One region of the Rhodococcus koreensis genome, then DNA from elsewhere that is predicted to be linked to it. Evidence: riboswitches for the same ligand, from Rfam matches in the RefSeq annotation. Region 1 holds a riboswitch; each other region holds the start of a gene.
The links. Region 1 has a riboswitch for cyclic di-AMP ahead of JWS14_RS05845 (NlpC/P60 family protein). Riboswitches for the same ligand answer to the same signal wherever they lie in the genome.
Positions count from the first base shown of each region.

Region 2: another riboswitch for cyclic di-AMP. It lies ahead of JWS14_RS27400 (transglycosylase family protein); the one in region 1 lies ahead of JWS14_RS05845 (NlpC/P60 family protein).
Region 3: another riboswitch for cyclic di-AMP. It lies ahead of JWS14_RS48365 (transglycosylase family protein); the one in region 1 lies ahead of JWS14_RS05845 (NlpC/P60 family protein).

Region 1 covers NZ_CP070609.1:1,278,910-1,282,175, forward strand. Annotated here, with positions in the region: gene JWS14_RS05840 (C40 family peptidase) at 1-440, opposite strand, end outside; gene JWS14_RS05845 (NlpC/P60 family protein) at 822-1,367, opposite strand; cyclic di-AMP (ydaO/yuaA leader) riboswitch at 1,382-1,546, opposite strand; gene JWS14_RS05850 (DEDD exonuclease domain-containing protein) at 2,004-3,266, shown strand, end outside.
Region 2 covers NZ_CP070609.1:5,968,190-5,971,455, forward strand. Annotated here, with positions in the region: gene JWS14_RS27390 (helicase-associated domain-containing protein) at 1-631, opposite strand, end outside; gene JWS14_RS27395 (hypothetical protein) at 692-880, shown strand; gene JWS14_RS27400 (transglycosylase family protein) at 947-1,528, opposite strand; cyclic di-AMP (ydaO/yuaA leader) riboswitch at 1,537-1,750, opposite strand; gene JWS14_RS27405 (YccF domain-containing protein) at 1,985-2,362, opposite strand; gene JWS14_RS27410 (hypothetical protein) at 2,407-2,646, opposite strand; gene JWS14_RS27415 (cold-shock protein) at 2,816-3,226, shown strand.
Region 3 covers NZ_CP070611.1:378,288-381,553, forward strand. Annotated here, with positions in the region: gene JWS14_RS48355 (pyridoxamine 5'-phosphate oxidase family protein) at 1-512, opposite strand, end outside; gene JWS14_RS48360 (hypothetical protein) at 665-823, shown strand; cyclic di-AMP (ydaO/yuaA leader) riboswitch at 1,419-1,632, shown strand; gene JWS14_RS48365 (transglycosylase family protein) at 1,641-2,222, shown strand; gene JWS14_RS48370 (YegP family protein) at 2,626-2,805, opposite strand.

The sequences.
Region 1 (3,266 bases):
TTGCGGGTGTCGTTGGAGATGGCGTCCAGAGCGGACATCTGGTCGAGGAGTTGCTGCGGTGAGTCGCTCACCATCACGGCGAACAGGCGATTGGTCCGGGCGCCCTGGTAGTTGGCAGTGGCGAGTTTGTTCACCACGGGCTGGAAGACGGCGACGCGGGCGTTGGCCTCGTCGAGCACACCTTGGTCGGCCGCGAGCCGGGCGTCCGCATCGCGTTGGGCCGACTGCTTGGCCTCGAGATCGATCTGCGCGTTGTGGAGGGCCTCCGACGTCTGCTCGGACTGCCGGGACAGGTCACCGAGCTTCGTCAGCGTCTCGGTCGGGTTGGTGGTGACCGGGTCCGCACCCGCCGGGATCGAGGGCAGCGACACGAGTGCCACCGACAGCGCTCCGGCTGTCAGCACGCTGCCCAGGGAGCGCTTCATCTTGTGTGAGGCCACGGAAATGCGGTTCTCCGATCGTCGATCTCCACCCGCCGGGTCGGTTGTCCGATGCGCGGCTCAGGAATTTCCCCGGCCGATGCGACCGCGGAATGCCGAAGAGGTGGTGACCCCGCGTTGCCGCCCGGTTGGCGCGGCAAGACTTCGCAAGGTCTCGGTTAGGTTACGGAATGACATACGTGTGTGTCCACCCATGTCACGACGGGGGTGGCGGGGACCACCGGGCGGGTGAACGACACGCTGTCTGCCTGGGGCGCAACGACATCGAGGGTGGGTTCGAATCGTGATTCGAACCCACCCTCGGTGGTCGTGCGAGATCCTACGAAGCTACCCCGTGCATCCCCGCCCTCGACTCGGTGGATGCCTCGCCTCGCGCGTGGATCAGTAGCGGCGTGCCCCGTCGAAAGGCATGGACGCGATGGGCGCCAACTTGACGGGCTGCCCCTCGGTGGAGGCGTGGATCACGTTGCCGTTGCCGGCGTAGATGCCCGAGTGCGAGCCGCCGTAGAAGGAGATCACGTCGCCGGGGCGGAGATCGGACTGCGACACCGGGGTACCGGCGGCCGCCTGCGCGTAGCTGGTGCGCGGCAGGTTCAGTCCGGCCTGCTTGAACGCCCACTGCACCAGGCCGGAGCAGTCGAACGAGTTGGGACCTGCGGCGCCGTAGACGTACGGCGAGCCGAGCTTCGCCTGAGCGGCCTGAACGGCCTTGTCACCTGCGGTGCTGCCCGGCGCGGGGGGCGCGGGCAGGTTCGGGACACCGGGGATCTGCGGGATGACGACACCCGGGATCTCGAAGGTTCCGACACCGGGAATGGTGATGGGGTCTGCGGCCGCGGGGGCCGCGGTAGCGGTGAGCGCTCCGACTGCGAGCGCGCCGGCGACGACTGCCCGTCGCACATTCCGCTTGGAAACTTGTGACGCCACGAAAGGGGTACTCCGTTTCTTCCATTCATCCGCCGACCGAGTTAGCTGACGGGTTCGGGCTGGGAAGATCAGCCCTACCCACCGGTGCGTGAGGACGTCCCGGCGGGATTCACCCCAGTAGAAACTTGGGTTCCCGGTACGACCGCTCTCGCGAGTGGCCGATTAGGCGGTGACTAGCGATGCTGCCCCGGTGTTGAGGCTGCGAGACTCCGCTAGGTCTCAGGAAGGTTACGAAATGGAATACCCCGGTGTCGACCGGAACACGCGGAAAGTGTCCGTTTGCGCCGTTTCGAGGCATGCGGGCGCGCGGTACCCACATTCGGTAACGACTCGATAACAAGCGGTATGTTTCCGTTCGCTTTTCGACAGCGGGAGTGGACATTTCGCGTAGCCCCGCGACCCTCCGGGCGTGTCAGGCTCCGCGTTCCCGCTGTTCAACGGGGGTGGCGCGGACGCTGCCCGACAACTGCACCGGACCCGCCGCCCTCGGCCCCCGCACCCCCGGAACCCCCGTTCTGGGTCGCGCGCCCGACCGTCGCTCCACCCGCCGCCGCGGCCCGCACACGGGCAGTGTGATCCTCGTCTCTCCGAGCCTCCCGGGCGGGTCTGTCGGTGCCCGTCCATACGCTCTGAGCCGTGAGTGTCCCCGGCGTACCCGAACAGTTGAGATTCGACGAGCTCGACACCCCGCTGCGGGACACCACGTTCGTGGTGGTCGACCTCGAGACCACCGGAGCGCGGCCGGGCGAGGACGCCATCACCGAGATCGGCGCCGTGAAGATCCGCGGCGGCGAGGTGATCGCCGAGATGGCCACCCTCGTCGACCCGGGACGGTCCATCCCGCCGCACATCGTCGAGATCACGGGCATCACGACCGCGATGGTGATCGACGCACCGCGCATCGAGCGCGTGCTGCCCGCGTTCCTCGAGTTCGCACGCGGAGCGGTGCTCGTCGCCCACAACGCCCCCTTCGACACCGGCTTCCTCAAGGCCGCTGCGTCGGCCACCGACACCCCCTGGCCCAAGTTCACCGTGCTCTGCACGGTCAAACTGGCCCGGCGGGTCCTCACCCGCGACGAGGCGCCGTCCGTGAAGCTGTCGTCGCTCGCCCGGCTGTTCGACGTCGGAACCACCCCGACCCACCGGGCCCTCGACGACGCCCGCGCCACCGTCGACGTCCTGCACGCCCTCATCGCCCGGGTCGGCAACCAGGGAGTGCACAGTCTCACCGAGCTCGTCGACTACCTTCCCGACGTCTCTTCGCACCAGCGGGCCAAACGCACGCTCGCCAGTCATCTCCCCCGTTCGCCCGGCGTCTACCTGTTCCGGGGGCCGTCCGACGAGGTCCTCTACGTCGGCACGGCGACGGATCTGCGCCGCCGGGTGCGCAATTACTTCACCGGCTCGGAGACGCGCGGCCGGATGAAGGAGATGGTCGCGTTGACCACCCGGATCGACCACGTCGAATGCGCGCATGCTCTCGAGGCGGGTGTGCGCGAGCTCCGGCTGCTCGCCGCCCACACCCCGCCGTACAACCGGCGGTCCAAGTACCCGAAGCGCGGCTGGTGGATCACGCTCACCGCGGAGGCCTTCCCCCGGCTGTCGGTCGTGCGGACCCCGGCCGCCGATTCGCTAGGTCCGTTCCGGTCCCGCTCGACCGCCGCCGACGTCGCCGACGTCCTCGCCGAGTACTGCATTCTCCGCACCTGCACGAGCCGGATCCCGAAGGGACGGGCGCACGGTGCGCAGTGCCCGCCCCGCGAGCTCGGGCGCTGCCCCGCGTCCGTCCACGACCGCGACACGGAGGACGCCTACCGTCCCGGTCCGGAGCTCTTCCGGCTCTTCCTGCGCGGCGCCGACGACACGCCGCTGCACCGGATGCGCGCACGGGTGGAGGAA
Region 2 (3,266 bases), 4.7 Mb from region 1:
GCAGCCCGGCGGCGAGGAGCCGCTGAACGGGACGGTCGGGGGGTGTCCCGGGAGCCGCGTCCCGGGTCCGCCCGATCGAACTCGACTTCGCCAGGGTCTCGAGGATGTCCCGTTCGGCGGTCTGCAGTCCCGCCAGCGCCGCCGTGATCCCGGCCTCGTCGAGCGTCTCGACGGGTTCGGCGCTTCGTCCGACGCGCCACGGGATGGTGGCCACGACGGCGGGAACGATCCGCAGCGTCGTCTTGTCGCCCCAGACGATCCCGACGGACCGCAGGCCGTCGAGGGTGGCGTCGACGGTCTTCTTCGTCGCCCGCGACCCCACCGCCTCCTGCAGGGTGGCCCGGGGCACGGGCACCTCGTCGGCGCGCTCGAGCGCCAGGAGTTCGAGGACACCGAAGTCCAGGGACGTGAGGTTGTCGGCCGCCCGGGCGACCGAGGCCCGTTGCTCGGCGCGGCCGGCGAGGACGACGATCGTGGCCGGCGGCGGGACCGCGAGATCGGGGCGCCTGCGGAGCAGATCCGTCAGTTCTGCGTCGCTGCGCGCGGCCAGCCAGTCCGCGAGCGTCGCGGCGCCGCGGGGGGAGACTGCGGTGCCGTTGGTGCTCGCGATGGTGTCGTCGGTGTCGGTCATCGACTATCAGATTAGAGACCTGGGCTGTACGTCGCCGAATGCTCCTGTCAAAATGGCACCGTGGCTAACAATTCGAAGAAGCAGTATGTGGATCCAGGGTGGCCCGAAACCGCCGATGGAGATCACGCCGTGACCGAACTGTCGTCGACCCGTGCGGGCGGATTGTCCCCGTTCGGCGAGGACACCGAGTTCCCGTTGCCGGCGGAGTCGTTGCCGTACGCGCACCCGCACACGGTGATCAACCGCTGACCATGCGACAGAAGAGGGGCCCTGCACCGGATCGGTGCAGGGCCCCTCTTCTGTGAGTTGCGGGGATTACTGCGGGAGCAGTCCCTTGTTCGCGTCGATGAGCTGCAGGATCTGGGGATCGATCGCGATGCCCTGGGCCTTGACGGCCTCGATCGCGCTGTCGACGGCGCCGGCGTACTGCGAGGTGCCGCTGGTGCTGGGGACGCCGCCCGTGATGTCGGGGAGGGCAGGCGCCGCGGGCGCCTCGGGCACGGTGGCGGGGGTGGTGCGCTGGGTGGGTGCGCTGCTCAGGCCGAGGCTCGAGGAGCAGGACGGCCATGCGCCCCAGCCCTGGGAGTCGAGGACCTTCTCGGCGACGACGATCTGCTGTTCACGCGAGGCCTGGTTGGCGGTGGCTGCGTACTGGGTTCCACCGTGTGCGTTCCAGGTGCTCGGGGAGAACTGGAGTCCGCCCTGGAAGCCGTTTCCGGTGTTGATGCCCCAGTTTCCGCCGGACTCGCACTGCGCGAGGCGGTCCCAGTCGGAGTCGGGTGCCGCGTTCGCGGTGCCCGAGAAGGCTGCTCCGGCGACGCCCATGATGGCGCCGGTGACGGCGACCTTGGCGACGGTGCGGCCGGTGGTGGTGGGCTTGCGATGGCGTCCGCTCATAGTGGTAGAGATCCTCTCCACACGCGCCTGCGAGGTCAGCTGTCGGGTTCGGGCTGAGAGGTCGCCCGGCCTCGCCTCTCCTGGCTGGAGAGGGTCTGGCTTCACCCCAAGATCCGACTGTGCGAGGCACATTCGGACCGGTGTCCGTCTGGAAACTTGCGTTCCCTGGAGGACTTTGGGTCCCCCGTCCTCGTCCCTGGAATGCTTCGTCGGGACTCCGGTACCCGCGGGACGAGGTTTGGCGCGGCGGGCCGGACGTGGCCGATGTTTCATCGGCCGGTGACGACGGTAACGGGCCGAGGCCGCAGTGTCACCATTTGATAACGCGGAGTGTCTTCGCCTGTTGCGGGGCCTCATTGGGCGCGCCGGGACTCTTCCCAGCTAGTGGCGACGAGACGTGCGTATCGCCGTCCCGTTGCCCTTCCGTTACCGGGTCGTTATGTGAGGAAGCTCACATCACTGCGGTGCGTCGACGATGTCCTTGCCGAGGGGCATCAGCGAGATGGGAATCATCTTGATGTTCGCGACGGCGAGCGGGATCCCGATGATCGTGATCGCCATGGCGATTGCCGTCACGACGTGCCCGATCGCGAGCCACAGACCAGCGATGATGAACCAGATGACGTTGCCGATCAGCGAGGCCACACCGGCCGTCGGCTTGTCGATCACGGTCTTCCCGAACGGCCACAGCGCGTAGACGCCGACGCGGAACGACGCGATGCCGAACGGGATCGTGATGATCAGGATGAAGCACAGGATTCCGGCGACGAAGTACCCCAGCGCCAGCCACAGACCGCCGAAGACCAGCCAGATGATGTTGAGCAGAATTCTCATGATCGTCCCCTCGGTGGTTGGGAATGCCTCGGTGATCGGGTGTGTCAGCGCGAGCGTCTGCCCTGCCTCAGTGCCGCGACGATTCCGAGCAGGAATCCGATCGGGCAGGCGAGGGCGATGAGGTAGAGAACGAGACCCGGTTCGGAATCGGAGAGCACCGGGGTCAGGAAGATCGCCACGATCGCGACGAAGCCGATCGCGAAGAGAGCGAGCGCGACCCGCAGGAGTCCGTCGCCCCTCCGGGGTGTGTGAGGTGTGCTCGAAGGAGTCGATTCGTGGGCCACACCAGCAACGATAGTGCCTGGAAACCCGAATGCCGGAGGGGGTGTCTGCAAGGTAGACTGTGGGCACTGCGCGTCCCGCACCAGAGGTGGGGCGCGCTGTTTTGCATACCAAGTGCAACAAATACCAAGTGCAACCAACTGCACTCCAAGTGATGAGCGGGTGAACGCGGTGCCGACCGGCAAGGTGAAGTGGTACGACGTCGAAAAGGGCTTCGGCTTTCTGTCGCAGGAGGAGGGGGAGGACGTCTATGTGCGTTCGTCCGCTCTTCCCGAGGGCGTCGAGGGCCTCAAGGCCGGTCAGCGTGTGGAGTTCGGCATGGCCGCCGGTCGACGCGGACCCCAGGCGCTGAGCCTGAAGGTGCTCGACCCTGCGCCGTCGCTGCGTCAGAACGCCGCGCGCAAGGAGCCGTCCGCCAAGAAGCACACGCCGGACGAACTGCACGGCATGGTCGAGGACATGATCACGCTGCTCGAGGCGAAGGTCCAGCCGGACCTGCGCAAGGGCAAGTACCCCGACCGCAAGACCGCCCAGCGCATCTCCGAGGTGGTCCGCGCCGTCGCACGCGAACTCGACAGCTGATTTCTCCGACGAGAAGGGCCCCGCGCTGTGACAGCGCGGG
Region 3 (3,266 bases), on a different replicon from region 1:
GGCTCCATGCGGGGAATGTGCTTGCGGCAGTGAATGTATGCCTCTTCGACCTCCACCATCACCCACCGTTGCGGGATTCGTCCCGGCGCGCAGTCGCCCGGTAGATCCGGGAGTTCGGAGCGCAGCACGTCGTCCTCGACGATCCGCGCCGCGCCGTTGATGTGCAGCCCGATCAGATCGTGGACGAAATCGACGAGCACGAGTCCGACGTGCGGGTTCTCGGCGATGTTGCCGAGACTGGCCATCACCCCGTTGCCTCGGTACTCGGGGTAGGCGAGGGTTTTGGGGTCGATCACGTGCAGGAATCCGGGTGCGCCGGCGCGCAGGCTGTTGTCACATTCGCCGGCCGCGTCCGCGGTGGCGACGAACGCGATCTCCTGGCGGCCGACGAAATCGATCATGGCCGGAGTGAGATGGTCGAGCACCTGTTCGGCATAGAACCGGGCGGCACGCTCGACGGTGCCGTACCGATGCTGGAGGTCTCGTTCTCCGGCGCTACCGATCTGCCTCATCTGTCTCTCCATTACGGTTCGGCATCATTGGCCGGTTCACCCTACGGGACCCAGGCGGGTGCGTCGCGCCGCGCAACAACACCGTGGGAGGGCTGCAACGCGGGCGATCCTGGGCCAGGCATCGGTCGGTGACCTGGGCGTACCGTGAATGGATGAAGACCAAATCCCCTCGAGACGAGCTTGCCCGCCGGCTGGCCGAGCGGGACGAGTTAGTGGTGGAAGTCCTCGAACTCGAGGGCCGGCTGGAGAGGGCCAAACGCCGCCTCGACGAGGTATCCGCCGAGATCGGCTCGTCCGGGCACATCGAGTAGCACTTCTCCGGGGCGTGCAGCACGACCGATGTGGGAGTGTGTACCGGCGGACCGACGAATTCAGCGCTCTCGTCCTGGGTTTCCTGCGGGAGCGCGGCTGCCCTGAGGTGGCCCGCAGAGCCAGGACCGGTCAATGGCCGGCCCGGGAGTTTCGCACGCCCTGCGCCCCATCCCCTCCATCGCAAAGCCTTTCCCCCAGCAGCTGTTCAATGTCGCCCGCTTCATGGTCTACCGGGCCATCGCCGCGCCGAAGACGCACAGCGCCCACCGATCGGACCCTGAGTGTCGGATCCACTCATCCCACCCATCTCCATCTCCGCTCAGGGCACCGGCCAAGGAGATCGTCGACGCACCGCGGTGGCGTGAGCTTCCTCACATAGCGGTCCGGTAACGGAAGGGCAACGGCTCGGCGATACCCGTGTCTCGTTGCCACTAGCTGGGAGGGGTCTCTGTGCGTCCAATGGGGCCCCGCAACAGGCGAAGACACTCCGCGTTATCAAATGGTGACATTGCGGCCTCGGCCCGTTACCGTCGTCACCGGCCGAGGAAACATCGGCCACATCCGGCCCGCCGCGCCAAGCCTCGTCCCGCGGGTACCGGAGTCCCGACGAAGCATTCCAGGGACGAGGACGGGGGACCCAAAGTCCTCCAGGGAACGCAAGTTCTCAGACGGACACCGGTCCGAATGTGCCTCGCACACTCGGATCTTGGGGTGAAGCCAGACCCTCTCCAGCCAGGAGAGGCGAGGCCGGGCGACCTCTCAGCCCGAACCCGACAGCTGACCTCGCAGGCGCGTGTGGAGAGGATCTCGACCACTATGAGCGGACGCCATCGCAAGCCCACCACCACCGGCCGCACCGTCGCCAAGGTCGCCGTCACCGGCGCCATCATGGGTGTCGCCGGAGCAGCCTTCTCGGGCACCGCGAACGCGGCACCCGACTCCGACTGGGACCGCCTCGCGCAGTGCGAGTCCGGCGGAAACTGGGGAATCAACACCGGAAACGGCTTCCAGGGTGGACTCCAGTTCTCCCCGAGCACCTGGAACGCGCACGGTGGCACCCAGTACGCGGCCAGCGCCAACCAGGCCTCGCGTGAAGAGCAGATCGTCGTCGCCGAGAAGGTCCTCGACTCCCAGGGCTGGGGCGCATGGCCGTCCTGCTCCTCGAGCCTCGGCCTGAGCAGCGCACCCACCCAGCGCACCGCCCCCGCAACCGTGCCCGAGGCCCCCGCGGCGCCGGCACTCCCCGACCTCACGGGCGGCGTCCCCAGCACCAGCGGCACCGCGCAGTACGCCGGTGTCGTCGACAGCGCGATCGAGGCCGTCAAGGCTCAGGGCATCGCGATCGATCCCCAGATCCTGCAGCTCATCGACGCGAACAAGGGACTGCTCCCGCAGTAATCCCCCGCGCCTCACAGAAGAGGGGCCCTGCACCGATCCGGTGCAGGGCCCCTCGTGTGTCGTCGGGTCAGCAGTTGGGTATGGGTGCTGATCAGGGGTGTCCTTCTCATTGGCGTTGCTGACAATGGAACCGTGGTAGGCATCGCGCACGACGTCAAGGTCCTACCGCAGCGCCAGGACCTCAACTTTTACGAGAACCACCTGACAACGCTGCTCGCGAAAACGGCATCGGCGGAGCCTCCACGGCGAATGTTCGTATCCGGTTTGAGTAAGTCGATAATCCGGGTGTATGCGAGACGATTTCCCTTTGTGGCGGACCGAGGGGTGCTGGGTCTGCGCCGCCCGAACCGAATAGCCTGCCACCGGAGCGTTCCCGTCAGCGCAAGGCATGCGTCCGTTCAGGTCAGGTTAGGTCCGCGGTTGGAGCCGTTGCCGCATTGGCTTTGATTGAGTCGATCCCGTTTTGAGCCGCCGCCTTCGAGGTGTAGCCCTGGCTGGCCGCGATGATCTCGCCGTTAGCCGCCTTCAGGTGAAACCGGAACTGGCCGGCGGTGTCCTTGAACAGCTCGAACTTCGCAGTCATCGCTCCTCCTCTGGATGAGTCCCCGGCGGACGCGGACCATGCTCACGGTAAGCCGATCGAACACGCATCGACAACGAAATGCACGATTCCCCCACGGAGGTCAGCTACCAGGCATGGCCGTTGAGTGCCCGGAAATGATGCATCTGATGAAATACGGAGCAGTCTAGTTTACATATTAATTGTCACCGGCAATCGAAAATAACTGCCTGCCAACGATTTTGGCGCACCACTCGATTGAGGTGATCGTTGCGGGGGCGGGGGCGAGGCGCAGTCGGGGTAAGCCCTTCGCGGAGGTCGGTCTCCGATTGATCGTTTCTGCGCACGGATGCGCCGGGCTCCCACCCAACACCATCGGCTCGACCAACCTCGTCCACATCCATCGCATCGGCACCGACGACTTCACCTCACACTGAACTTCATCGGATCACCGAGACGTGTGTACCAGAAGTTCTTCGATCCAG